2 regions of the Microbacterium sp. A8/3-1 genome follow, and region 2 is predicted to be linked to the other one. Evidence: riboswitches for the same ligand, from Rfam matches in the RefSeq annotation. Region 2 holds a riboswitch; the other holds the start of a gene.

Region 1 (11,109 bases), 390 kb from region 2:
GATCATCGGCCGGGACAAGGGGGAGGGCGCGCCGCTCTCCGGAGGCGACGAGTTCACGGCACCCGACTTCGGCGGCGCGTCGATCGACGCGAACAGCCATGTGCGCCTCGCCCACCCCGAGCAGAACGAGGGCATCCGCATCCTCCGCCGCGGCTACAACTACGTCGACGGGAACAACGAGCTGGGCAGGCTCGACGCCGGGCTCTTCTTCCTGTCCTACCAGCGCGACCCCGAGCAGTTCATCACCCTGCAGCGACGCCTCTCGACCGATCTCCTCAACGAGTACATCCGTCATGTCGGCTCCGGCATCTGGGCGGTCCCCGCGGGAGTGAAGCCCGGCTCCTACGTGGGCGCCGAGCTCTTCGCCTAGGCGGTCGTCAGCTCGCGAGCATCTGTACGACGGCGGCCGCCATGGCGTCGGCGCCCAGGTGATCGTTCGCGGTGATGGTGACCACGGCGTCGTCCACGAAGATGATCAGCTGGCCGTGCGCGCCGTGCAGCCGCCACGCACCACCCGGTCCACCCCAGCCCGCGAGCGCGTAGCGGTCGTAGCCGGGAGTCGATCCCGCCACCACCCAGTCGGAGTGCATCGCGGCGATCCACTCCGCCGACACCAGCCTGGACCCCTCCCGCATCCCGCGGTCGCGGATCAGAGCCCCGATGCGCGCGAGCTCCTCGGTGCGCAGCGCGAGCCCTCCGCCGGCGATGATCCGGCCGTTCGGGCAGCGCTCCCAGGCGACGTCGCGGATGCCGAGCGGACGGAAGAGGCGCGGATCGAGATACTCGGCGATGTCGCCGACGCGGCGGGCGAGCACCGTCATCGCCGTATAGGTGCTGGCGTTGGAGTACTGGAAGACGGACCCTCGCGACGGCCGGCCGAGGAACTCGATCGCGAGATCGGGCCAATCGGTCATCATGGTCTCCGACCAGGGCAGATCGATGCCGCTCGACATGCTCAGGAGACGGCGGAGCGTCACGCGATCGACGCCGGGTCCGAGATCGATGTCGTCGACGTACGTGCCGACCGGGGCGTCGAGATCGATGAGCCCCTCATCCGAGGCGATGCCGGCGGCGAGGACGCAGACGGCCTTCGCGACGGAATGGCTGTCCTCGCGGACGTCGGGGGTCCAGCGGTGCTCCGCGGTATCCGTGCCGATGAGGACGTGCAGTCCGTGCGCGTCGAAGCCGGATTCCTCCGCCTGCTGGACGATCTGATCGCGGATGGTCGAGGCGCGGAGCATCCGTTCAGGCTATCGCGGCCGCCGCGATCCGGTCGGGTCGTTCCTCCGCCCCTCGCGGGAGGCGAGAGCGGGGTCGGCGAAAAGCCATTTCGGGCGCGGTTCGACGAGCGGACGGAAGAGCCAGCGGACGGGTTTCGTCGCCAGGGCCAGTGCGACGACGACGGACAGGATCGTGACGAGAGGCAGCCAGATCCACGTCGGTTCGAGGTCGCGCAGGGCGCCCGATTCGCGGAAGGGGTACAGCACGAACGAATGCAGGAGGAACACGTACATCGTGTACTGGCCGAAGTGCGTCCACCAGTAGGTCCCGCGGGGGATGAGCGCGAAGAACGCCGCGCAGAGCACGACGGCGAGGAGCATCAGCGCGAACCGGAGACCGCCGGCCCACCACTGCTCACCGCCGAGGTCGGCGTAGGAGTCCTCGTAGAAGAGCCAGTGACGCAGGTCGATCGCCTGCCACACGGGGAGCCAGTTCCAGGCCGCCCAGCCCGTGGCCGCGAGAACGGCGACGGCGACGACGCGCACCCACCAGGGGCGGAAGTCGAGGAGGCGGAATCGGGCGACGATGTCGCGCTCCCGGAGCCACCACCCGAACGCGAAGAACGGGAGGAGGCCCAGCGTGCGCGAGAGCGAGAAGGTGCTGTCGACGTTCGGCAGGTACCCGACGCCGATCGAGATCACGATCGTCCAGGCCAGCGGCCAGCGGAGCAGAGCGAGGTAGGGGAGGACCAGCCGGAAGATCCCCAGCGCCAGCAGGAACCACAGCGTCCAGGACGGCTTGGTGATGTTCGGGTTCGCCTGGCCCTCCACGAGCCACTTGGTGAGCGTCCACAGCACCTCGAAGATGAGGTACGGCACCAGGATGTCGGTGATGACTCTGGCCATCTGCGTCCTGGTCGGCGACCCGGACTTCGAGAAGTATCCCGAGATGATCGCGAACGCCGGCATGTGGAAGGCGTAGAGGGCCAGGTAGAACGCGAAGGCGATGTCGGAGTCGTAGATGAGCCGCTGGATCGCGTGGCCCAGCACCACCAGCACGATGCACGCGTAGCGGGCGTTGTCCCAGAACGGGACGCGGCGCCGAGGGCGTGCCGTCGACCCGGTCGGGGGACCGGAAGGGGCCGCGGCTGCGTTGCTCATCCTTCGAGGCTACCGTCGGGAATAAAGTTGGCCGCATCGCGTTGACTCATATACATTCAAATGAATAGAAACGGATGCACCGTCATCCGCTTCGAGGAAAATGGAGCAATCATGAGCGAGCAGTCAGGCGCGCAGGCGATGCAGTTCGGCATCATGTCGGTCAGCGACATCACCCGCGATCCCACCACGGGCATCACCCCCAGCGAGCAGGAGCGGATCAAGGCGACGCTGACGATCGCCACGCACGCCGAAGAGGTCGGACTCGACGTCTTCGCGATCGGCGAGCACCACAACCCGCCGTTCTGGTCCTCGAGCCCCACGACCTTCCTCGCCGCCCTCGCCGCGCAGACCGAGCGTCTGATCGTCTCGACCTCGACCACGCTCATCACGACGAACGACCCGGTGCGCATCGCCGAGGAGTACGCGATGCTGCAGCACGTGTCCGACGGCCGCATGGACCTCATGCTCGGTCGCGGGAACACCGGACCGGTGTACCCGTGGTTCGGCCAGGACATCCGTCAGGGACTCCCTCTCGCGATCGAGAACTACGCCCTGCTGCACAAGCTGTGGCGTGAGGACGTCGTCGACTGGGAGGGCAAGTTCCGCACCCCGCTGCAGGGCTTCACGTCCACGCCGCGGCCCCTCGACGGCATCGCGCCCTTCGTCTGGCACGGATCCATCCGCACCCCGGAGATCGCCGAGCAGGCGGCCTACTACGGCGACGGCTTCTTCGCGAACAACATCTTCTGGCCGAAGGAGCACTACCAGCGCCTCATCGAGCTGTACCGTCAGCGCTACGCGCACTACGGGCACGGCACCCCGGAGCAGGCCATCGTCGGTCTCGGCGGTCAGGTGTTCATGGCCGCGAACTCGCAGGACGCGGCGAACCAGTTCCGTCCGTACTTCGACAACGCGCCCGTCTACGGCCACGGTCCGAGCATGGAGGACTTCACCGAGATGACGCCTCTCACCGTGGGGTCGCCGCAGCAGATCATCGATCGCTACGCCGCCATGCGCGAGCACTACGGCGACTACCAGCGTCAGCTCTTCCTGATCGACCACGCCGGGCTTCCGCTCAAGATCGTTCTCGAGCAGCTCGACATCCTCGGCTCCGAGGTCGTGCCCGTGCTGCGGAAGGAACTCGCGCAGGGTCGCCCGGAGACCGTGCCGGATGCTCCCACCCACGCCGCGCGCGTGAAGGCGGAGTTCGGCGACGGGCCCACCCGCCAGGCGCGCCCCGGTGCCAACCGCGGCGACAACCTGACCGGCGACTCGCCCTACCAGGACACCCCGGCTCCGGCCGGTGCCGCGTTCGGGCTCAGCCGGAAGGAGGCCTGAGATGACCGTGCGTCGCATCGCCGTCGTGTCGGCCGGTCTCTCGAATCCCTCGTCCACGCGGATGCTCGCCGATCGGCTGGCCGCCGAGACGGTGAAGGCGCTCCGCGAGCACGACATCGAGACGAGCGTCGACGTGATCGAGCTGCGCGACTACGCGCATGACATCACCAACAACCTGCTCACCGGATTCGCGCCGCCGGCGCTGGAGACGGCGATCAACACGGTGGTGTCGGCCGACGCGCTCATCGTGGTGACGCCCATCTTCTCGACCAGCTACTCGGGATTGTTCAAGTCGTTCATCGACGTGCTCGATCCCGACGCGCTCACCGGGAAGCCGGTCCTCATCGGCGCGAACGCCGGGACCGCCCGGCACTCGCTGGCGATCGACTACGCGATCCGTCCGCTGTTCGCCTACCTGCATGCCGACGCCGTCTCGACCGGCGTGTTCGCGGCCTCCAGCGACTGGGGAGGGTCCGGCGACGACGTCGCTCCGCTCGCGAAGCGCGTCGAGAAGGGCGCGCGGGAGCTCGCGGATGCGGTGGCCCGACGCGACGCCACCTCGGCCGCCGACCCGTTCGACCCGGCGACGTACCTCGGTGAGGGCCGGTCGTTCGGCCACCTGCTGGGCGGTCTCGCGGGGGAGTGAGGCGACTGTTCGCCTCCGCTGCCGATCAGGCGAGGGCGTCGAGTCCGGCGAGCGTCTTCACGACCGCGTCGGCGAGCTCGGCGCCCTTGACGGAGAAGTGACGGCGGAAGTACTCGCGGTGCTCGTCGTGCTCGTGGAAGTTGTGCGGCGTGAGGACCGCCGAGAACACGGGCACGTCCGTCTCCAGCTGCACGCGCATCAGCGCATCCACGACCGTGGAAGCCACGAAGTCATGGCGGTAGATGCCGCCGTCGACGACGAGCGCGCAGGTGGCGATGGCGTCGACTCGACCGCTGCGGGCGAGCCGCTGCGCGTGCAGCGGGATCTCGAAGGCCCCGGGTACCCGGAGGATGCTGACGTCGTCGAAGCCGAGTGACGCGAGCCTTCCCTCGAAGGATTCGACGGCCTGGTCGACGATCTCGGCGTGCCACTGCGCGGCGACGATGGCGATTCTGGGCATGATGACTGCTCCCTCTCGTCCTCTTCCATCCGGACTGTGACCGTCGGCCCCGGAATCGCACCGGGTCTGCAGACCCCACCGTGGGGTCCGCTCGCGGGCTCCACGGCCCTGCCGTGATACCGCCGGTGGGGAATCGCACCCCGCCCTGAGGACATTCGGCACGAGGCTATCACCGGGTATGGTCGAATGTCCGAGGGATGTCCTACCGTGGCGTCATGACCTCGATCTCCTCGTTCGATGCCCTTCGCGACCGACTGAGCGGCTCCCTTTTCCGTCCCGGTGATGCCGGGTTCGATGAGGCGCGGCAGCCATGGAACCTCGCGATCGATCAGCGACCCCTCGCTGTCGCCGCTCCGGCGGATGTCGCCGATCTGCACGCACTGCTCGGCGCCGCTCGCTCGTCGGGCTTCCGCCTCGCCGTCCAGCCGAGCGGGCACGGAGCGTCGAGTGATCTCGACGGTGCTGTCATCTTGCGGATGTCGGCATTCGATGAGCTCGATGTCGACGTGGATGCCGGGATCCTCCGAGTGGGCACAGGTGTCCGCTGGGGCGCGGTCGTCGACGCCCTCGAGGGCACCGGCTGGGCGGCTCCGGCCGGCACGAGTCCGGTCGTCAGCGTGGCCGGTTACACACTGGGTGGCGGGCACTCGTGGTTCAGCCGCACGGCGGGGCTCGGCTCCGACAACCTGCGCGCCGCCTGGGTGCTGCGCGCCGACGGCACCCACCAGCGCCTCGACGACGACAGCGATCCGGATCTCCTGTGGGCACTGCGCGGCGCGGGCGGCGTCGTCGGCATCGTCACGGCCCTCGAGATCGATCTCGTGCGCACGCCGGCACTGTGGGGTGCGAGCCTCACTTTCGACGTGGCGGATGCCGCCGCGGTGATCCGCGCCGTGCGCGACCTCGCGGCCGACGCACCGGCGTCGCTCAACGTGTTCATGAACTCGATGCGCATGCCCGACGCGCCACAGCTGCCGGAGGCGATCCGCGGGCGCAGCTTCCTCGAGGTACAGGCGTTGTCTGTCGACGGCTCAGCGGACGAGCTCATCGATCGGGTCCGCCGTGCCGGCGCGGTGCAGCACGAGACGACGGGAGCCACTTCGCCGGCGGCCCTCGTGGCGGCATCGAACGAACCGACAGAGCCGACCCCTGGCCGTGGCGCGTCCATGGCGCTCACGACGTTGGACGACGCCACGATCGATGCGCTCGTGGAGTTCCGCGAGCTGCCGGAGCAGGCTCCGATCATCGGGATCGACATCCGGATGCTGGGCGGCGCGCTCGACGCGCCACGGCGCAGCGGCTTCGCGAGCCTGGCTTCGGCGGGTTGGCTGCTGCACGCGCTCGCGCCGCTGTTCCCCGGCGCGCCCCGCGAACCGGGAGACGCGAGTCTCGCGGGGTTCGTCGATGTACTGGCGCACGCAGAGGCCTCGCGTACGGTGCCGACCTTCCTGGGGCCGGGACAGACGCTCGACCGCGGCGGTACCTCGGCCGACCTCGATCGGCTGCGCGCTGTCCGCGCCGCCGTCGACCCCGAAGGGGTACTGCACGCGGGACGCCTTCCGCGCTGAGTCGTCAGGCGTCGTCGCCGGTGCCCCGGTTCCAGTGGTACTCGGTCTCGGGGCGTCCGCGCGCGCCGTATCGCGCCGTCCGGAGGAGCACGCCCTCGGCGGCAAGATGCTCGAGGTAGCGCCGCACGGCGACGCGGGACATGCCCAGACGCTCGGCCGCCTCGCTCGCCGACAGCGGACCCATCGCGCGCAGCGCAGAGGTCACGCGATCCAAGGACGCTGCCGACAGGCCCTTGGGCAGCAGGATCGTGCCGGTCGCGCGGCCGAGCAGCGCATCGATCTCGGCCTGCGTCGCCTCGCCGTCGGTGGTGCGGGCCTGATCCCGGTACGAGCGGTACTGCTCCATCCGCTCCTTGAACACCGCGAACGGGAATGGCTTCACGAGGTACTGGAAGACGCCCAGAGCCGCCATCTGCCGCACGGTCTCCGCATCGCGCACCCCGGTGATCGCGATGACGTCGACCGAGGCCGCCCTGGCACGGAGAGCCCGCAGGACATCGATACCGGAGCCGTCCGGCATCGTGATGTCGAGCAGGACCAGGTCGAAGGCGTCCGCGCCCCGGCGATCCAGCACCGCGCTCACCGCGGCGCGTGCTCCGCTGCACTCTCCGGAGGCCTCGAACCCGTCGAGGCGTGCGAGGTAGTCGCGATGGAGTTCGAGGGTCAGAGCGTCGTCGTCGACGATGAGCGTCCGGATCATGAACGGCGCCTCCGCGCTCCCGCTGCGGGCAGGATGACGCGGAAGGTCGTGGGATCGCCCTCCAGCGTCACCGAGCCGCCGACACCCGTGACGACCGACCGCACGAGCGCCAGGCCGATGCCTCGGCCCTGCGCATCAGCGGGCTTCGTCGAGAAGCCCTGCTGGAAGATCTGCTCGCGGCGGTCGATCGGGACGCCAGGTCCGCTGTCCGAGACCTCGAGCACGATCCCGCCGTCCGCGCCGGGCGTGAGCGAGACGGCCACCCAGCGGTCGTCGGACTCCGCCGCGGCATCCATCGCGTTGTCGACGAGGTTGCCGAGCACCGACACGCTGTCGACCGTCGACAGCGGCGAGCGCGGGGTCTCCGGATCGATGCGCACACGCCAGTCGATGCCGCGCTCCTTCGCCTGAGACGCCTTCCCCAGCAGGAGGGCACCGACCGCGGGGTCGCCCTGGCGCCGTGCTGTGACCTGGTCGACGAGGGATTGGCTCTGCCGCGAGGTCTCGGTGAGGATCTCGATCGCCTCGTCGCTCCGCCCGAGCTCGAGCAGGGCGACGGCGGTGTGCATCCGGTTCCCGTGCTCGTGGGTCTGGGCGCGCAGTGCCTCGCCCAGGGTCCGGATGGATTCGTACGACGACACGGCATCACGCACCTGGCCGGGTGGAAGGTCGCCGGCGATGCGCCGGGTGACCCGGCGCGCGATCAGGGCTCCGCCTGCCCCGAGCGCGACGAGTCCCACGGTGATCCCGAGCGTGAGGGGGAGACGGCGGATCAGCGTGTCGGTGATCGACTCGGTCGTCACGCCCGCCGCCACCCAGCCGATCAGGGTGTCGTCGGCGTCCACGACCGGCACGATCGTGCGGACCGAGGGCCCGAGGGTGCCGGTGAACTCCTCGGTGAGCATCTGGGGGGTCGTGGGGATCGTGCCGAGATAGCGCCCGCCGATCTGCGCGACGTCGGGGTGGGTGACCCGTACGCCCTCCACGGTCATGACCGTGATGAAGTCGAGTCCGGCGTCCTCCACGACCGTCATCGCGTAGGGCTCGAGCAGACGTGTCGCTGCGCCCTCGTCTCCTTCGCTCAGCGAGGAGACGACATCCGGCGACGCGGCGAGCGAGATGGCGGCTGCCGCCGTGACCCTCTCGGCCTCGGCGCGGATGGCGCGCTGCGCCTCCACGACGAGGTAGACCGCGACGAGGGCGCCGATGACGACCGCGACCCCGAGGAGCACGACGAACACGCGCGACGCGGTGCTGCGGCCGTCAGAGGCGTGTGCCATCGCATCCTCCGGTCGTCGGCGCTCTCGGTAGTGACCAATACGACCACAAATCGCGTCGCGGTGTGAAGTCCGCGACGGTGAATCTCATCGGCGACGAGGATGCCGCCGCACACATGACACGAAGACGTTCATGATCAAGGAGGAAACATGGCCATCACAACGGGGTTCCGTCTGCCGGGGTTCAACTCGCGGCGTGGCAAGCAGTCCTGGGACCGGCACACCTGGCTGTACGTGTCGGTGATCATCGCGGTCGTGCTCGGCGCCCTCGTCGGACTCATCTGGCCCGAGGTCGGACAGGGGTTCGAGGCTCTCGGCAAGGGATTCGTGGCGCTGATCAAGATGATGATCGCGCCGATCATCTTCTGCACCATCGTCGTCGGAGTCGGATCCATCGCGAAGGCGGCGACGGTCGGGAAGATCGGCGGGCTCGCCCTGCTGTACTTCATGATCATGTCGACCTTCGCCCTCGCGATCGGCCTGGTCGTCGGCAACATCATCCACCCGGGATCCGGGCTCGACATGGCTGCCTCCACGTACGATCCCGAGGGTGCGACCGAGGCGAAGACCACCCAGGAGTTCATCCTCGGGATCATCCCCGCGACGTTCTTCGGCGCCTTCACCGGCGAGAGCGTGCTGCAGGTGCTGTTCATCGCCCTCCTCGTCGGTTTCGCCCTGCAGGGTCTCGGCGAGCGCGGTGCTCCGATCATGGAGGCGGTCAAGCAGCTGCAGAAGCTGGTGTTCCGCATCCTCGGCATGATCCTCTGGCTGGCGCCGATCGGTGCCTTCGGTGCGATCGCGGCCGTCGTGGGCAAGACCGGCATCTCGGCGATCTGGAGCCTCGGCATCCTGATGGGCGCGTTCTACGTCACCTGCATCCTGTTCATCGTCGTGGTGCTGGGCACGCTGCTCTGGACCGTCACGCGGGTCAACATCTTCTCGCTCATGAAGTACCTGGGGCGCGAGTACCTGCTGATCGTCGGCACCTCGTCCTCGGAGTCCGCGCTGCCGCGGCTGATCGCGAAGATGGAGCACGTCGGCGTCTCCAAGCCCGTGGTGGGCATCACGGTGCCGACCGGCTACTCGTTCAACCTCGACGGCACGGCGATCTACCTGACGATGGCCTCGCTGTTCATCGCGACGGGCATAGGCCAGCCGATGTCCATCGGCGAGCAGATCGGCCTGCTCGTCTTCATGATCATCGCGAGCAAGGGCGCCGCCGGCGTCACGGGTGCAGGGCTCGCCACGCTGGCGGGCGGACTGCAGGCGTACCGGCCGGACCTGGTCGACGGCGTCGGAGTCATCGTCGGCATCGACCGCTTCATGTCGGAGGGTCGCGCACTGACGAACTTCACGGGCAACGCTGTCGCGACGCTCCTCATCGGCACCTGGACCAAGCAGATCGACCGTGACCGCACGCGCCGCGTGCTCAACGGGGAGCTCCCGTTCGACGAGTCGATGATGGACGGCGTCGACGGGCACGGGATGTCGGACGCTCCGCACGCCGTCGGTGTGCAGGAGCTCAGCGAGTCGGCGGTATCGGAGATGGCGGCGAAGGAGCAGCGTGCCAGGGACCGCGCTGCGCAGCGCTGATCCGAGAGAGAAGCTGAGCGGAGAGAGAGGGATGCGGGGGCCGGATGATTCCGGCCCCCGCATCCATGTGGTCAACCGCTCTTGCGTCGGAACTCGCGCCGCGTCTGCGGGGCGGCCGCGCCGTGCACGGCGGAGTCGCCGTCGAGGTGCGACTCGCCCTGCCGGTGCTGCGCGTTCTTCTTCTCGAGCGCTTCCTTGAACTTGCGCTTCATCTCCTCGGAGGAGGTGGCGCCTTCTTCGGTGCTCATGCTCTGAGCCTAGAGCACGGTCGCCGTGAGGGGGAGGTCAGCGGCGGCTGCGGCGCAGCGCGAGGTCGATCAGGGCTCCGACGCCGATCGCGACGACGATAGACACCGGCACGGCGACGAGAGGTCCTCCGGGGACGATCGCGGCGACGGCGGCGCCCACCGCCGCCTGGTAGACCGCCCAGGCGGTCGCGGCTATCCCGACGAGCGCGAGATAGCGCGGGGGATGGATCCGCGATGCCCCGGCCACCAGGTTGATCGCGAGCCGGGCGAACGGCACGAAGCGCGCTGTGAAGAGCACTGTGGCCGTGCCGCTCTCGAGGCGTCGTCCGGCCCACTCGAGCGCCTGCCGCACGCGGGGCGCGCGCATCCAGCGCCAGCGTTCGATGCCGACCAGACGTCCGATCAGATAGCAGCACGCGTCTCCGAGCGCGGCGGCGACAGCGGCGCACACGATCACCGCCCAGAGGGCCGGCGCACCGTTCGTGACCGCGAGCGCCCCGAGCGCGGTCACCGCGACCTCGCCGGGGACGACCACGAAGAAGGCATCCCCGAGGACGAGGAGGCTCATCAGCACCAGGCTCCACGGTCCGGTGAGCGATTCGGTGAGCACGTCGGTCGGCACGGGCTCACTGTGCACGCAGAGGGTGAACGGGAACCAAAGACCGGATAGCCGGTGACCTGCGCTCCAGCATCCGGTGAACATCTGGTGGCGAAGGCCGATTCCGGAGATTCCCGCACGCGGTCGCCGTCATCCTGAGGGTGTGAGAGTAGCGATCGTCACGGAGTCCTTCCTTCCGCACATGAACGGCGTGACCGGATCGGTGCTGCAGATCCTGCGGCACCTCGAGAGCCGGGGGCACGATGCGCACGTGATCGCCCCCGCGGCCGTCGGCATCCC
Region 2 (11,109 bases):
GGAGCGCGCCCGAATCGTCGAGTACGCGAACCGTCGCCCGAGCGCGCGCTTCGTCGAGGGCGGCAGCGTGTGGGAGGTGCCGGTCGACATCGCCGTGCCGTCTGCCACGCAGAACGAGGTGAGCCTGGCCGACGCCGAGGCGCTGATCGCGAACGGCGTGCGCGCGGTTTCCGAGGGTGCGAACATGCCCTGCGAGCCGGCCGCGGTCGACGCGTTCCAGAACGCCGGGGTGCTTTTCGCTCCCGGAAAGGCCGCGAACGCGGGCGGCGTCGCGACGTCGGCGCTGGAGATGAGCCAGAACGCCTCGCGCCAGCGCTGGACCTTCCACGACAGCGAGAATAAGCTGCGCGAGATCATGGGTGACATCCACCGCGCCGCCTTCGACGCCGCCGAGCGTCACGGCCGGCCGGGAGACTACGTCGCCGGAGCGAACATCGCCGGCTTCGAGCGCGTCGCTGCCGCGATGCTCGCCCAGGGCGTCATCTGATCGCAGGCGCAGAGCGGATGCCGTCAGCCGCCGACCTGCCGGTCGTCCGCGTGCCGGGCGAGCGAGCGGCCATAGCGCTCGGTGAGCTGCACCATCAGGTCGGGGGTGTCGCGGTCGACGCCGAAGACGTGGCCGGGGAAGTCGAGTTCCGGCTGCGCGGCGGTGATCTCGGCCTCCCGGTCGGGTGACAGCAGCTGCACGGGGTCGCCGACCGCCACCCAGCCGATGGGTACGACCGTTCCTGCGGGGAGCACCGCGCGTCGATGCACGATGGCGTTCACGCGCACCTCGCAGCGGTCGCCGACCAGCGCGCCGTTGAAGATGCGGGCGCCCGAGGCGAAGAAGACCTCCTCGCCGACGGTCGCGCCGGCGATGCTGGCCAGCGTGCCGATGAGGGTGTGCGCCCCGATGTGCACCGCATTGGCGGCCGTGGCGCGGATGAGGGCGTTCTCCATCACGATCACGTTCTCGCCGAGGGTGATCGGTCCGCCCTCCGCGGTGATCACGGCGCCGTGCAGCACCTGGCAGTCCGGGCCGATCTCCACGTCGCCCGAGATCACGGCGGTGGGAGCGATGACGGCGGTGTCATGGATCCGGGGCCGAGCCCCGAGGTGCTCGTACAACATGCGGCCAGACTAGTCCTGCTCGGTACGCTCGAGCGATGACTGAGATCGTTCCGTTTCGCGCACTGCCACTGCAGGCGGATGCCGTCAGCTACGCCTACGGCCCCGACTCGAGGCGTGGCGACGACGTACGCGCCGGAACCATCCGCACCTTCGAGATCGTCGACAGCGTGGCGTATCCCGGTACGGTGCGCAAGATCTGGGTGCATGCGCCGCACGGCCACGATGCCGATGCCCCGGCGGCGGTCATGGTCTTCAACGACGGCTGGTGGTACCTGGATCCGGCCGGCGATGTCCGAGCGGGAATCGTGCTGGACAACCTCGCGCATCGCGCCGAGATCCCCTCACTCGTATCCGTCTTCGTCGACCCCGGAGTCTTCCCGGACACCACGAACCCGAAGAACCGCAACGCGGAGTACGACGAGGCAGATGCGCGCTACGCCGGCTTCCTCCTGGACGAGGTGCTACCCCGGGTCGCCGAGACGCACGCGCTGAGGCCCGAGCCGGACCGACGCGGGATCTGCGGAGGGAGTTCCGGTGGGAACGGCGCCCTCACGGCCGCGTGGCAGCGCCCCGACGGCATCCGCCGGGTCATCTCGTTCAACGGGAGCTTCGCGCAGATGCCGGGCGGCAACCCCTACCCCGCGCTCCTCCGCTCCGGCGAGGGCCGCCCGTTGCGGGTCTTTCTGCATGCCGCCCATCGCGACCTCGGCTGGAACGATCGCGATCACAACTGGTTCGCCGAAAACCTCGAGACCGCCGCGGCCCTGACCCGGGCGGGAACCGATGTCCGCCTCGTTGTCGGCGACGGCGGCCACCATCCGAATCACGGCGGCGTCATCCTCCCGGATGCGCTGCGCTGGCTCTGGCGCGATGAGCGTTGACACGGGCTGAGCGACCGATCTACTCTCCCCTGCATGGTCATCGACCGGCTCTTTCCCATCCTCCGCACGCCCGACCTGCCGCAACTCAGCGGGTTCTATGAACAGGCGTTCGGCGCCGAGGTCACCTACCGCTACGACCATGAAGGGGTCGACGTCTACGTGGCCCTGGCGGTGGGCGGCGGGCAGATCGGCATCGGGCTCGAAGCGGACATCGCGCGCGGCGACGCGATCGCCGTCTGGTTCTACACCGACGATGTCGATGCCACCTACGCTGCAGCACTCGCTGCCGGCGCGGCATCCGTCGCTCCGCCCGAGGATCTCCCCTGGGGTGAGCGCGTCGCTCAGGCGCGAGACCCCGACGGCAACCTGCTCTACGTCGCGACGACTACTCGACCTTGACCGGCTCCGGGAATATCGCGGTGAAGAGCTGTCCGACCCACTCGAGCAGCTGCGCATCGGGCAGGGGTTCGAGCCCCACGCCCACGTCGGCCGCCACCATCGGCATCGGCACCACGAGCGCCTCGCCGCCGGAGACGAGCTTCGCCTTCGGGTAGAGCCGTTGCAGCCGCACCTTGATCGAGTCCTCGAGACGTGCCGGGGCGATGCGCAGATTCGACCCCATCACCACGACATCCGTCAGCCCTGCGCGCGCGGCGCGGCGGCGCAGGCGCGAGATCGCCAGCAGTCCCTCGACCTCTTCCGGCGGCGTGCCGTAACGGTCGACGAGCTCCTCGATGACCTGATCGATCGCCTCGTCCTTGGCCGTCGCAGCCGACGCGGCCGAGAGCTTCTGGTACGCCTCGAGACGCAGCCTCTCGCTGTCGATGTAGTACTCGGGGATGCGCGCGTCGAGCGGCAGCTCCAGGCGTAGCTCCTGCCCGCTCTCGACCTCGTCGCCGCGGAACGTCGCCACGGCCTCGCCGATCATGCGGAGATACAGGTCGAAGCCGACGCCGGCGATGTGACCGGCCTGCTCGGCGCCGAGCATGTTGCCCGCGCCGCGCAGCTCGAGATCCTTCAGCGCGACCTGCATGCCCGAACCGAGGTCGTTGTTCACCGCGATGGTCTGCAGGCGGTCGGCGGCGGTCTCGGACAGAGGCTTCATCTCGTCGTAGAGGAAGTAGGCGTAGGCCCGCTCGCGCCCACGACCGACACGTCCGCGCAGTTGGTGCAGCTGGCTGAGGCCGTACTTGTCGGCGCGATCGATGATGATCGTGTTCGCGTTGGAGATGTCGAGCCCGGTCTCGATGATGGTCGTCGAGACGAGCACGTCGAACTTGCGCTCCCAGAAGTCGTCGACGACCTGCTCGAGCTGGTGCTCCCCCATCTGACCGTGCGCGACGGCGATGCGGGCTTCGGGAACAAGTTCGGCGAGCTGAGCGGCGACGCGCTGGATCGACTGCACCCGGTTGTGCACGAAGAAGATCTGACCTTCGCGCAGGATCTCGCGACGGATGGCCGCTGCCATCTGCTTGTCGCTGCGGGGCCCCACGAACGAGAGGATCGGGTGCCGGTCCTCCGGCGGCGTCGCGAGCGTCGACATCTCGCGGATGCCGGTGACCGCCATCTCGAGCGTCCGAGGGATCGGCGTCGCACTCATCGCGAGGATGTCGACGTTCGTCTTCAGCTTCTTGAGCGTGTCCTTGTGCTCGACACCGAACCGCTGCTCCTCGTCGATGATCATCAGGCCGAGGTCTTTGAAGACGATGCCCTCGGTGAGGATGCGGTGCGTGCCGATGACCATGTCGACGGAGCCCTCGAGGAGTCCCTGCAGCGTGAGACGCACCTCTTTGTCGCTCTGGAACCGCGACAGCGCCCGCACCTTGACGGGGAATCCGGCGAAGCGCTCGGTGAACGTCTCCATATGCTGCTTCACGAGCAGCGTCGTCGGCACGAGCATCGCGACCTGCTTGCCGTCCTGGATCGCCTTGAACGCGGCGCGCACGGCGACCTCGGTCTTGCCGAAGCCCACGTCTCCCGAGAGCAGGCGGTCCATCGGGATGGGCCGCTCCATGTCGGCCTTGATCTCGTCGATCGTCTGCAGCTGGTCGGGAGTCTCGGCGAACGGGAACGCCTCTTCGAGCTCGCGCTGCCAGGGGGTGTCCGGTCCGAAGGCGTGCCCCTTCGCGCTCATCCGCGCCGAGTACAGCTTGACGAGCTCGACGGCGATGTCGCGCACCGCCTTGCGAGCCTTGCCCTTGGCCTGCGACCAGTCGCTGCCGCCCATCTTGGAGAGCGTCGGGGCCTCGCCGCCGACGTACTTCGACAGCAGATCGAGCTGGTCCGTCGGCACGTACAGCTTGTCGCCGGGGTAGCCGCGCTTGGACGGCGCGTACTCCAGGACGAGATAGTCGCGGATCGACTTGGTGGCGTTGCGTCCGCCGGTCGACACCTCGCGCTTGGTCATCTCGACAAAGCGGCCGATGCCGTGCGTGGCGTGCACCACGTGGTCGCCGGGCTTGAGCTGCAGCGGGTCGACGACGTTCTTGCGGCGCGAGGCGAGCTTCTTGACGACACGCTGGTCGCCGCCGATCGTGCGGCCGTAGAACTCGTTGTCGGTGAGGACGGCGAGCTTCGCCTCGGAGATCTGGAAGCCCGCCTCGACCGAACCGGTGACGAGTGTCGCGATCCCGGCCTCCGGAGCTTCCGTGAGCGACTCGACGACGCGCGCGGCGATGCCGCGGTCGGCGAGCACGTCGCGCGCCCGATCGACGAGTCCGGAGCCCGCGGAGATGACGACGACCCGCCAGCCGTCCGAGACCTTCGCTTCGACGAACGAGATCGCGCCGTCGACGTTGCCGTGGAACGACGGGATGACGGCGGCATCGAGGTTCGTCGCCTCGGCATCGCCCTCGCCGAGTCCAGCCCCGAACGGGCTCAGCCGCCACCAGACGCCGCCGCGGTCGCGCACGACCTCGCGCAGCTGGGCGATCGTACGGAAGTCGCCGGCTCCGAGATCGATCGGCGCCGAGGCGCCCGACGTGGCCGCGCTCCACGCGGCGTCGAGGAACTCGCGGTTCGTCTCGCCGAGGGTGATGGCGCGCGCGGTGGAGCGCTCGGGGTCGACGACGGCCGTCGCGCTGCCCTCCGGCAGGTACTCGGCCAGCGACTTGAGCGGACCCGACACGGCGGGGAGCAGCGACTCCATGCCCTCGACCGGGATGCCCTCGGCCATCTTCTCGAGCATCCCCGAGATCGCCGGGAACCCGCCGATCAGGGCGCGTGCCCGCTCGCGCACGTCAGGTGTGAGCAGCAGCTCGCGGCTCGGGGGCAGGTCGACACCCGGGATGTCTCCCGGCAGCGAGCGCTGATCGGCGACCGAGAACGCGCGGATCTGATCGATCTCGTCGCCGAAGAACTCGACGCGGTACGGGTGCTCCGACGTGGGAGGGAAGACGTCGAGGATGCCGCCGCGCACGGCGAACTCGCCGCGACGCGAGACCATGTCGACCCGCGAGTAGGCGCGCTCCACGAGCTGCTCGGCCACATGGTCGAGCTCGTTCCCCCGGCTGCCGGTCACGAGCTCGAGCGGCGCGATCTCGCCGAGGTTGCCCGCGATCGGCTGCAGCGCCGCGCGCACCGAGGCGACGACGACGAGCGGATGGTCGCCGGACCACTCGGCGATCCGGCGCAGCGTCTGCAGTCGCTGTCCGACGGTGTCGGGGCTCGGACTCAGCCGCTCGTGCGGGAGGGTCTCCCAGGCGGGGAACGTGAGGATCTCGGCTGTCGGGAGGTAGGCCGCGAGCGCATGCGCGAGGCTCTCGGCGCGGCGGCCGGTCGGCGCGACGGCGAGCAGAGCCGAGGGGTGCCCCGCGGCACCGCGCTTCTCGAGCAGCCCGGCCAGCGCCGGAGCGTCGAGTCCGTCGACCAGGCCGAGGTCGGCGTCGGTGTGCGCCCAGCTGAGGGCGTCACGGTACAGAGACGCCTCTTCCAAGGCGCGCAGAATCCCCGGAACAGTCACCGGACAAGACTAGTCGCGCCCACCGACATGGCGGCGCGCGCACGCTCACTAGGCTGTCGGGATGGAAACGGTCACCCTCACCACCGAACGACTCGTGCTGCGCGCACCGACCGAGGCCGACATCGCCGCGATCGAGGCGGCATGCCAGGACCCCGAGATCCCGCGCTGGACGACGGTGCCGAGTCCGTACACACGTGAGCACGCCGAGGACTTCGTGAAGCTGGTCGACGGATGGTGGGCCGAGGGGAAGGAGACCGTCTGGGCCATCTTCGCCGACGACATCCTCGTGGGCATGATCGGCTTGCACGACATCGAGACCCATCACGCCGGCGCACATGCCGAGATCGGGTTCTGGGTGACGGCATCCGCTCGAGGCCGGGGATACATCGTCGAAGCCGCCCGCGCGGTGATCGACTGGGGCTTCGCCGAGCTGGGACTCGTCCGCATCCGCTGGCAGGCCGTCGCCGGGAACGAGCCCTCTGCGCGGGCCGCCCGAGCCCTCGGGTTCCAGTACGAGGGCCTGCAGCGCCAGGCGCTCACGGGTCCCCGCGGCCGCGACGACGGCTGGATCGCCGGGCTGCTCGTGGACGACGACCGCACCCCGGTGGCGTGGCCCGTGCTCTGAACGCCGGCCCCATCGGCGCGTGACAGTGCTCGCGTGACAGTGTCGGATGCCGATGGCAGGATGACACCATGCCCGAGATGCCGGAGGTCCAGGGACTCACCGCGTTCCTCGGCGAGCGCGCCGTCGGGCGCACGATCACCCGCGCGAGCGTGGCGGCGATCGCCGCGCTGAAGACCTACGATCCCCCGATCTCCGCCCTCCAGGGTGCCGAGGTCACGGCATCCGCTCGGCTCGGCAAGTTCGTCGTGCTGTCCTGCGGCGACGACCTGCACCTCGTGTTCCATCTGGCCAAGGCCGGCTGGCTGCGCTGGTACGAGGCGCTGCCGGCGACGTTGATCAAGCCGGGCAAATCGCCGATCGCGCTGCGCATCGCCTTCGACGACGGCAGCGGGTTCGACCTCACCGAGGCCGGAACCAAGAAGTCTCTCGCGGTCTACGTCGTGCGCGATGTGCAGGAGGTCCCCGGCATCGCGAGGCTCGGCCCCGACCCGCTCGATCCGGGGGTTCACGCGCGATGCATTCGCCGCCCTCCTCGCGGACCGTCGCATGCAGATCAAGGGCCTGCTGCGCGACCAGGCGGTCATCGCCGGCATCGGCAACGCGTACTCCGACGAGATCCTGCACGCCGCGAAGATGTCGCCGTACGCCATCGCAGGGAAGCTCGACGACGCCGAGGTCGATCGGCTGTTCACCGCGATGCAGGAGACCCTGACCGAAGCCGTCGCCGAGGCATCCGGCAAGCCGCCCGCCGACCTCAAGGACGCCAAGCGCCGGGGCATGCAGGTGCACGCCCGACGGGGTGAGACGTGTCCGGTCTGCGGCGACACCGTGCGCAGCGTGTTCTTCGCCGACCGCTCGCTCGAGTACTGCCCGACGTGCCAGACGGGTGGCAAGGTGCTCGCCGATCGCCGTCTCTCGCGGCTGCTCAAGTGACGAGCACGCGCCGCTCGATGACGCGGAATGAAATGTCCTCAGACGCGTTGAGTACACTCAGAGCATCAAACGTGCTCCGGGGTCGGTGAGAATCCGAACCGGCGGTGACAGTCCGCGAGCGTCTCGGTCCATCCGAGATGCCGATCCGGTGGAATTCCGGGACCGACGGTGATGTGAGGGAGACCTCGCTAGTCCGGAAGGGAGGCAGCACGAGGCGCAGCTGTGCGCGCCTTCTGTCTCCCCTCTCCGATCAGGAGAAGCTCCGGAGCCTCACAGGAGGACGACGGATGGCAGTGAACGGGACAGAGCGCGAGGCGATGAGCCGTGCGCTCGAGCTCGCCGCCCGCGGCCCGCGCGGCGTGAACCCGCAGGTCGGTGCACTCATCCTCTCCCCCGACGGCGAGGTGCTCGCAGAGGGCTGGCACCACGGTGCCGGCACGCCGCACGCCGAGGTCGACGCGCTGTCGAAGCTCGCTCCCGGCGCGGCCCGAGGAGCGACCGCGGTCGTGACGCTCGAGCCCTGCAACCACACCGGACGCACCGGCCCCTGCGCCGTGGCGCTCATCGAAGCCGGCGTCTCCCGCGTCGTCTACGCGCTCGACGACCCCGGCGTCGCCTCGGGTGGCGGAGCCGAGCGTCTGCGCGCCGCCGGCGTGAGCGTCGAGTCCGGGGAGCAGGCGGATGCCGCACATGCACTGATCGACGGATGGCTCACCGCTCAGCGTCTGGGCCGCCCGCACATCACGGTGAAGTGGGCGCAGAGCCTCGACGGGCGGGCTGCCGCCGCCGATGGCTCGAGCCAGTGGATCACGGGTCCCGCGGCCAGGGCCGACGTGCACCTCCGTCGCGCGCAGGCCGATGCCATCGCGGTCGGCACCGGCACCGTGCTGGCCGACGACCCGGCGCTCACGGCGCGGCACGGCGATGCGCTGCACCCGAACCAGCCGATCCCCGTGGTCATCGGAACGCGTCCGACGCCGTCGGATGCCGCGGTGCACCGGCATCCGCATCCGCCCCTGTTCTACGACACCCACGATCTGCAGGCCGTCACGGCCGATCTGCACGCCCGAGGGATCCAGAGCGTGTTCGTCGAGGGCGGGCCGACGCTGGCCAGTGCGTTCATCGCCGCCGGTCTCGCCGACCGCGTGCTCGCCTACATCGCTCCCGTCCTGCTCGGCGGCGACCGCCTCGCATTGACCGACATCGGCGTCGCCTCGATCGACCAGGCCCGCCGCCTCACCGTGGCGGAATGGCTCCCCCTCGGTCCCGACCTGCTCGCGATCGCGCGGCCCGCCGACGACCCTCTCTCAGAACGAAGGAATCGACTGATGTTCACCGGAATCATCGAGGAGATCGGCGAGATCACCGCGATCGCGCCCTCAGGCGACGGCTGGCGTCTGACCGTGCGCGCCCCCAAGGCCGCGGCGGATGCCGTGCACGGCGAGTCCATCGCCGTGTCGGGCGTCTGCCTCACCGTCGTGGGATCCACCGCAGACACGTTCGACACCGACGTGATGAAGCAGACCCTCGACGTCGCCGCGATCGGCGGGGCGACCGTCGGCACGCGCGTGAACATCGAGAAGGCCATGCCCGTCGGCGCGCGTCTCGGCGGCCACATCGTGCAGGGCCACGTCGACGGGGTCGGCGAGGTCCTCGAGGTGCGTCCCGGAGCCCAGTGGAGCGTGCTGCGAGTGAGCCTGCCGGACGATCTCGCCCCGCTCGTCGTCGATAAGGGCTCGATCTCCGTCGACGGCACCTCGCTCACGGTGAGCGCGGTCAGCGCCGCCCCTTCGACGAGCTCAGGGACCCAGGGTGACTCAGGGACCCGGGGCGACTCAGGGACCCAGGGTGGCCACTGGTTCGAGATCTCGCTGATCCCGGAGACCCTCGCCGCGACCACTCTCGGCACCCGTGCCGTGGGCGACCGCGTGAACCTCGAGACCGATATCCTCGCCCGCCACGTCGAGCGCCTGCTCGCGTTCCGGCCGACCACCGCCGCTGCACCGGAAGGAGGCTCGCGATGAGCCTTTCCACCATCCCCGAGGCCCTCGAAGCGCTGCGCGCCGGGCGCCCCGTCCTCGTCGCAGACGACGAGAACCGCGAGAACGAGGGCGACGTCATCCTGTCGGCCGAGCTCGCCACCCCCGAGTGGGTCGCCTGGACCGTGCGCTGGTCGTCGGGCTTCATCTGCGCCCCCATGCCCGCCGACCTCGCCGACAGCCTGAACCTGCCGCCGATGGTCGCCGCGAGCGAGGATGCCCGCTCCACCGCGTACACCGTGAGCGTGGATGCCGCGGAGGGCGTCACCACCGGCATCAGCGCACACGACCGCGCCCACACCCTGAACGTGCTGGCGAACCCGGCGTCGACCGCGACGAGCATCATCCGCCCGGGTCATGTCCTGCCGCTCCGGGCCGTCGACGGCGGCGTGCGCGAGCGCAGCGGCCACACCGAAGCGGCCGTCGAACTGATGAAGCTCGCCGGCCTCCAGCCGGTCGGCGGCATCGCCGAGGTCGTGGCCGAGGACGGCAGCATGATGCGCCTCCCCGGACTGCTGGAACTCGGCGCCCGCGACGGCGTCCCCGTGATCACGATCGAGCAGCTGATCGCGCATCTCAACGAGATCGACCCCGAGGGGGCGACGCCGAAAGCTGTTCGTGGTCGCCGTGTGAGCCTGCGCGCCGACGCGACCGTTCCCACGACCCACGGCACGTTCCGCTTCCTCGCCTACAAGGACCGTGTCACCGGCACCGACCACCTCGCGGTCGTCTCCGGCGAGCTCACCGACACCGCCCTCGTGCGCGTGCACTCGGAGTGCCTGACCGGCGAGGCCTTCGGCTCCCTGAAGTGCGAATGCGGACCGCAGCTCGACGCGGCACTCGACGCGATCGAGAAGGAGGGCGGCGTCGTCGTCTACATGCGCGGACACGAAGGACGCGGAATCGGACTCATCAACAAGCTGCGGGCTTACAGCCTCCAGGAGGAGGGCCTCGACACCGTGGACGCCAACCTCGCGCTCGGCCTCCCCGCCGATGCCCGCGAGTACGCGGCGGCGGCCGGCATCCTGAACGACCTCGGGGTCTCGCGCGTGCGCCTGCTCACGAACAACACCGACAAGGTGACGCAGCTGCGCGAGCTCGGACTCGACATCATCGAGCAGGTGCCCCTGATCGTCGGCGTCGGCCCGAACAACCACCAGTACCTGGAGACCAAGCGTGACCGTATGGGTCACATCATCGGCGCGGACGAGCTCGCAGAGGCTCTCGCCCACGGAGAGGACCACGAATGAGCGGCGCAGGAGCACCGAAGACCGACAAGATCGACGGCCGCGGGCTGAACGTCGTGATCATCGCCGGCACCTGGCATGAGGCGATCTCCGACGGCCTGATCGCCGGAGCCGAGCGCGTGCTGGACGAGGCCCAGGCGACGCACCGCGTGGTGCGCGTGCCCGGGTCGTTCGAGCTGGCGATCGCGGCGCAGGCCGCCTTCGCGGGCGGAGCGGATGCGGTCGTCGCTCTCGGCGTCATCATCCGCGGTGGCACACCGCACTTCGAGTACGTGTCGGCGGCGACGACCGACGGCCTCACTCGGGTCTC

Evidence for each region. A riboswitch is a leader RNA that binds a small molecule or an ion and turns the genes downstream of it on or off. The one in region 2 is predicted to bind FMN.
Region 1: linked by a shared signal. The riboswitch ahead of ABS642_RS05440 (6,7-dimethyl-8-ribityllumazine synthase) and the one ahead of ribD (bifunctional diaminohydroxyphosphoribosylaminopyrimidine deaminase/5-amino-6-(5-phosphoribosylamino)uracil reductase RibD) in region 2 are both predicted to bind FMN.

What each region holds. Positions count from the first base shown of each region.
Region 1 covers NZ_CP158357.1:1,068,103-1,079,211, reverse strand. The annotation lists gene efeB (iron uptake transporter deferrochelatase/peroxidase subunit) at 1-370, shown strand, start outside; gene ABS642_RS05460 (serine hydrolase) at 378-1,241, opposite strand; gene ABS642_RS05455 (acyltransferase family protein) at 1,251-2,381, opposite strand; gene ABS642_RS05450 (LLM class flavin-dependent oxidoreductase) at 2,493-3,719, shown strand; gene ABS642_RS05445 (FMN reductase) at 3,721-4,365, shown strand; gene ABS642_RS05440 (6,7-dimethyl-8-ribityllumazine synthase) at 4,391-4,825, opposite strand; FMN riboswitch at 4,839-4,982, opposite strand; gene ABS642_RS05435 (FAD-binding protein) at 5,041-6,393, shown strand; gene ABS642_RS05430 (response regulator) at 6,398-7,093, opposite strand; gene ABS642_RS05425 (ATP-binding protein) at 7,090-8,373, opposite strand; gene ABS642_RS05420 (cation:dicarboxylase symporter family transporter) at 8,521-9,963, shown strand; gene ABS642_RS05415 (DUF5302 domain-containing protein) at 10,035-10,211, opposite strand; gene ABS642_RS05410 (VTT domain-containing protein) at 10,249-10,833, opposite strand; gene ABS642_RS05405 (GDSL-type esterase/lipase family protein) at 10,973-11,109, shown strand, end outside.
Region 2 covers NZ_CP158357.1:1,461,705-1,472,813, forward strand. The annotation lists gene gdhA (NADP-specific glutamate dehydrogenase) at 1-487, shown strand, start outside; gene ABS642_RS07325 (gamma carbonic anhydrase family protein) at 511-1,113, opposite strand; gene ABS642_RS07330 (alpha/beta hydrolase-fold protein) at 1,149-1,994, shown strand; gene ABS642_RS07335 (VOC family protein) at 2,028-2,393, shown strand; gene mfd (transcription-repair coupling factor) at 2,380-5,955, opposite strand; gene ABS642_RS07345 (GNAT family N-acetyltransferase) at 6,017-6,580, shown strand; partial or broken gene ABS642_RS07350 (DNA-formamidopyrimidine glycosylase family protein) at 6,649-7,513, shown strand; FMN riboswitch at 7,581-7,728, shown strand; partial or broken gene ribD (bifunctional diaminohydroxyphosphoribosylaminopyrimidine deaminase/5-amino-6-(5-phosphoribosylamino)uracil reductase RibD) at 7,801-8,805, shown strand; partial or broken gene ABS642_RS07360 (riboflavin synthase) at 8,902-9,537, shown strand; gene ribA (GTP cyclohydrolase II) at 9,534-10,802, shown strand; gene ribH (6,7-dimethyl-8-ribityllumazine synthase) at 10,799-11,109, shown strand, end outside.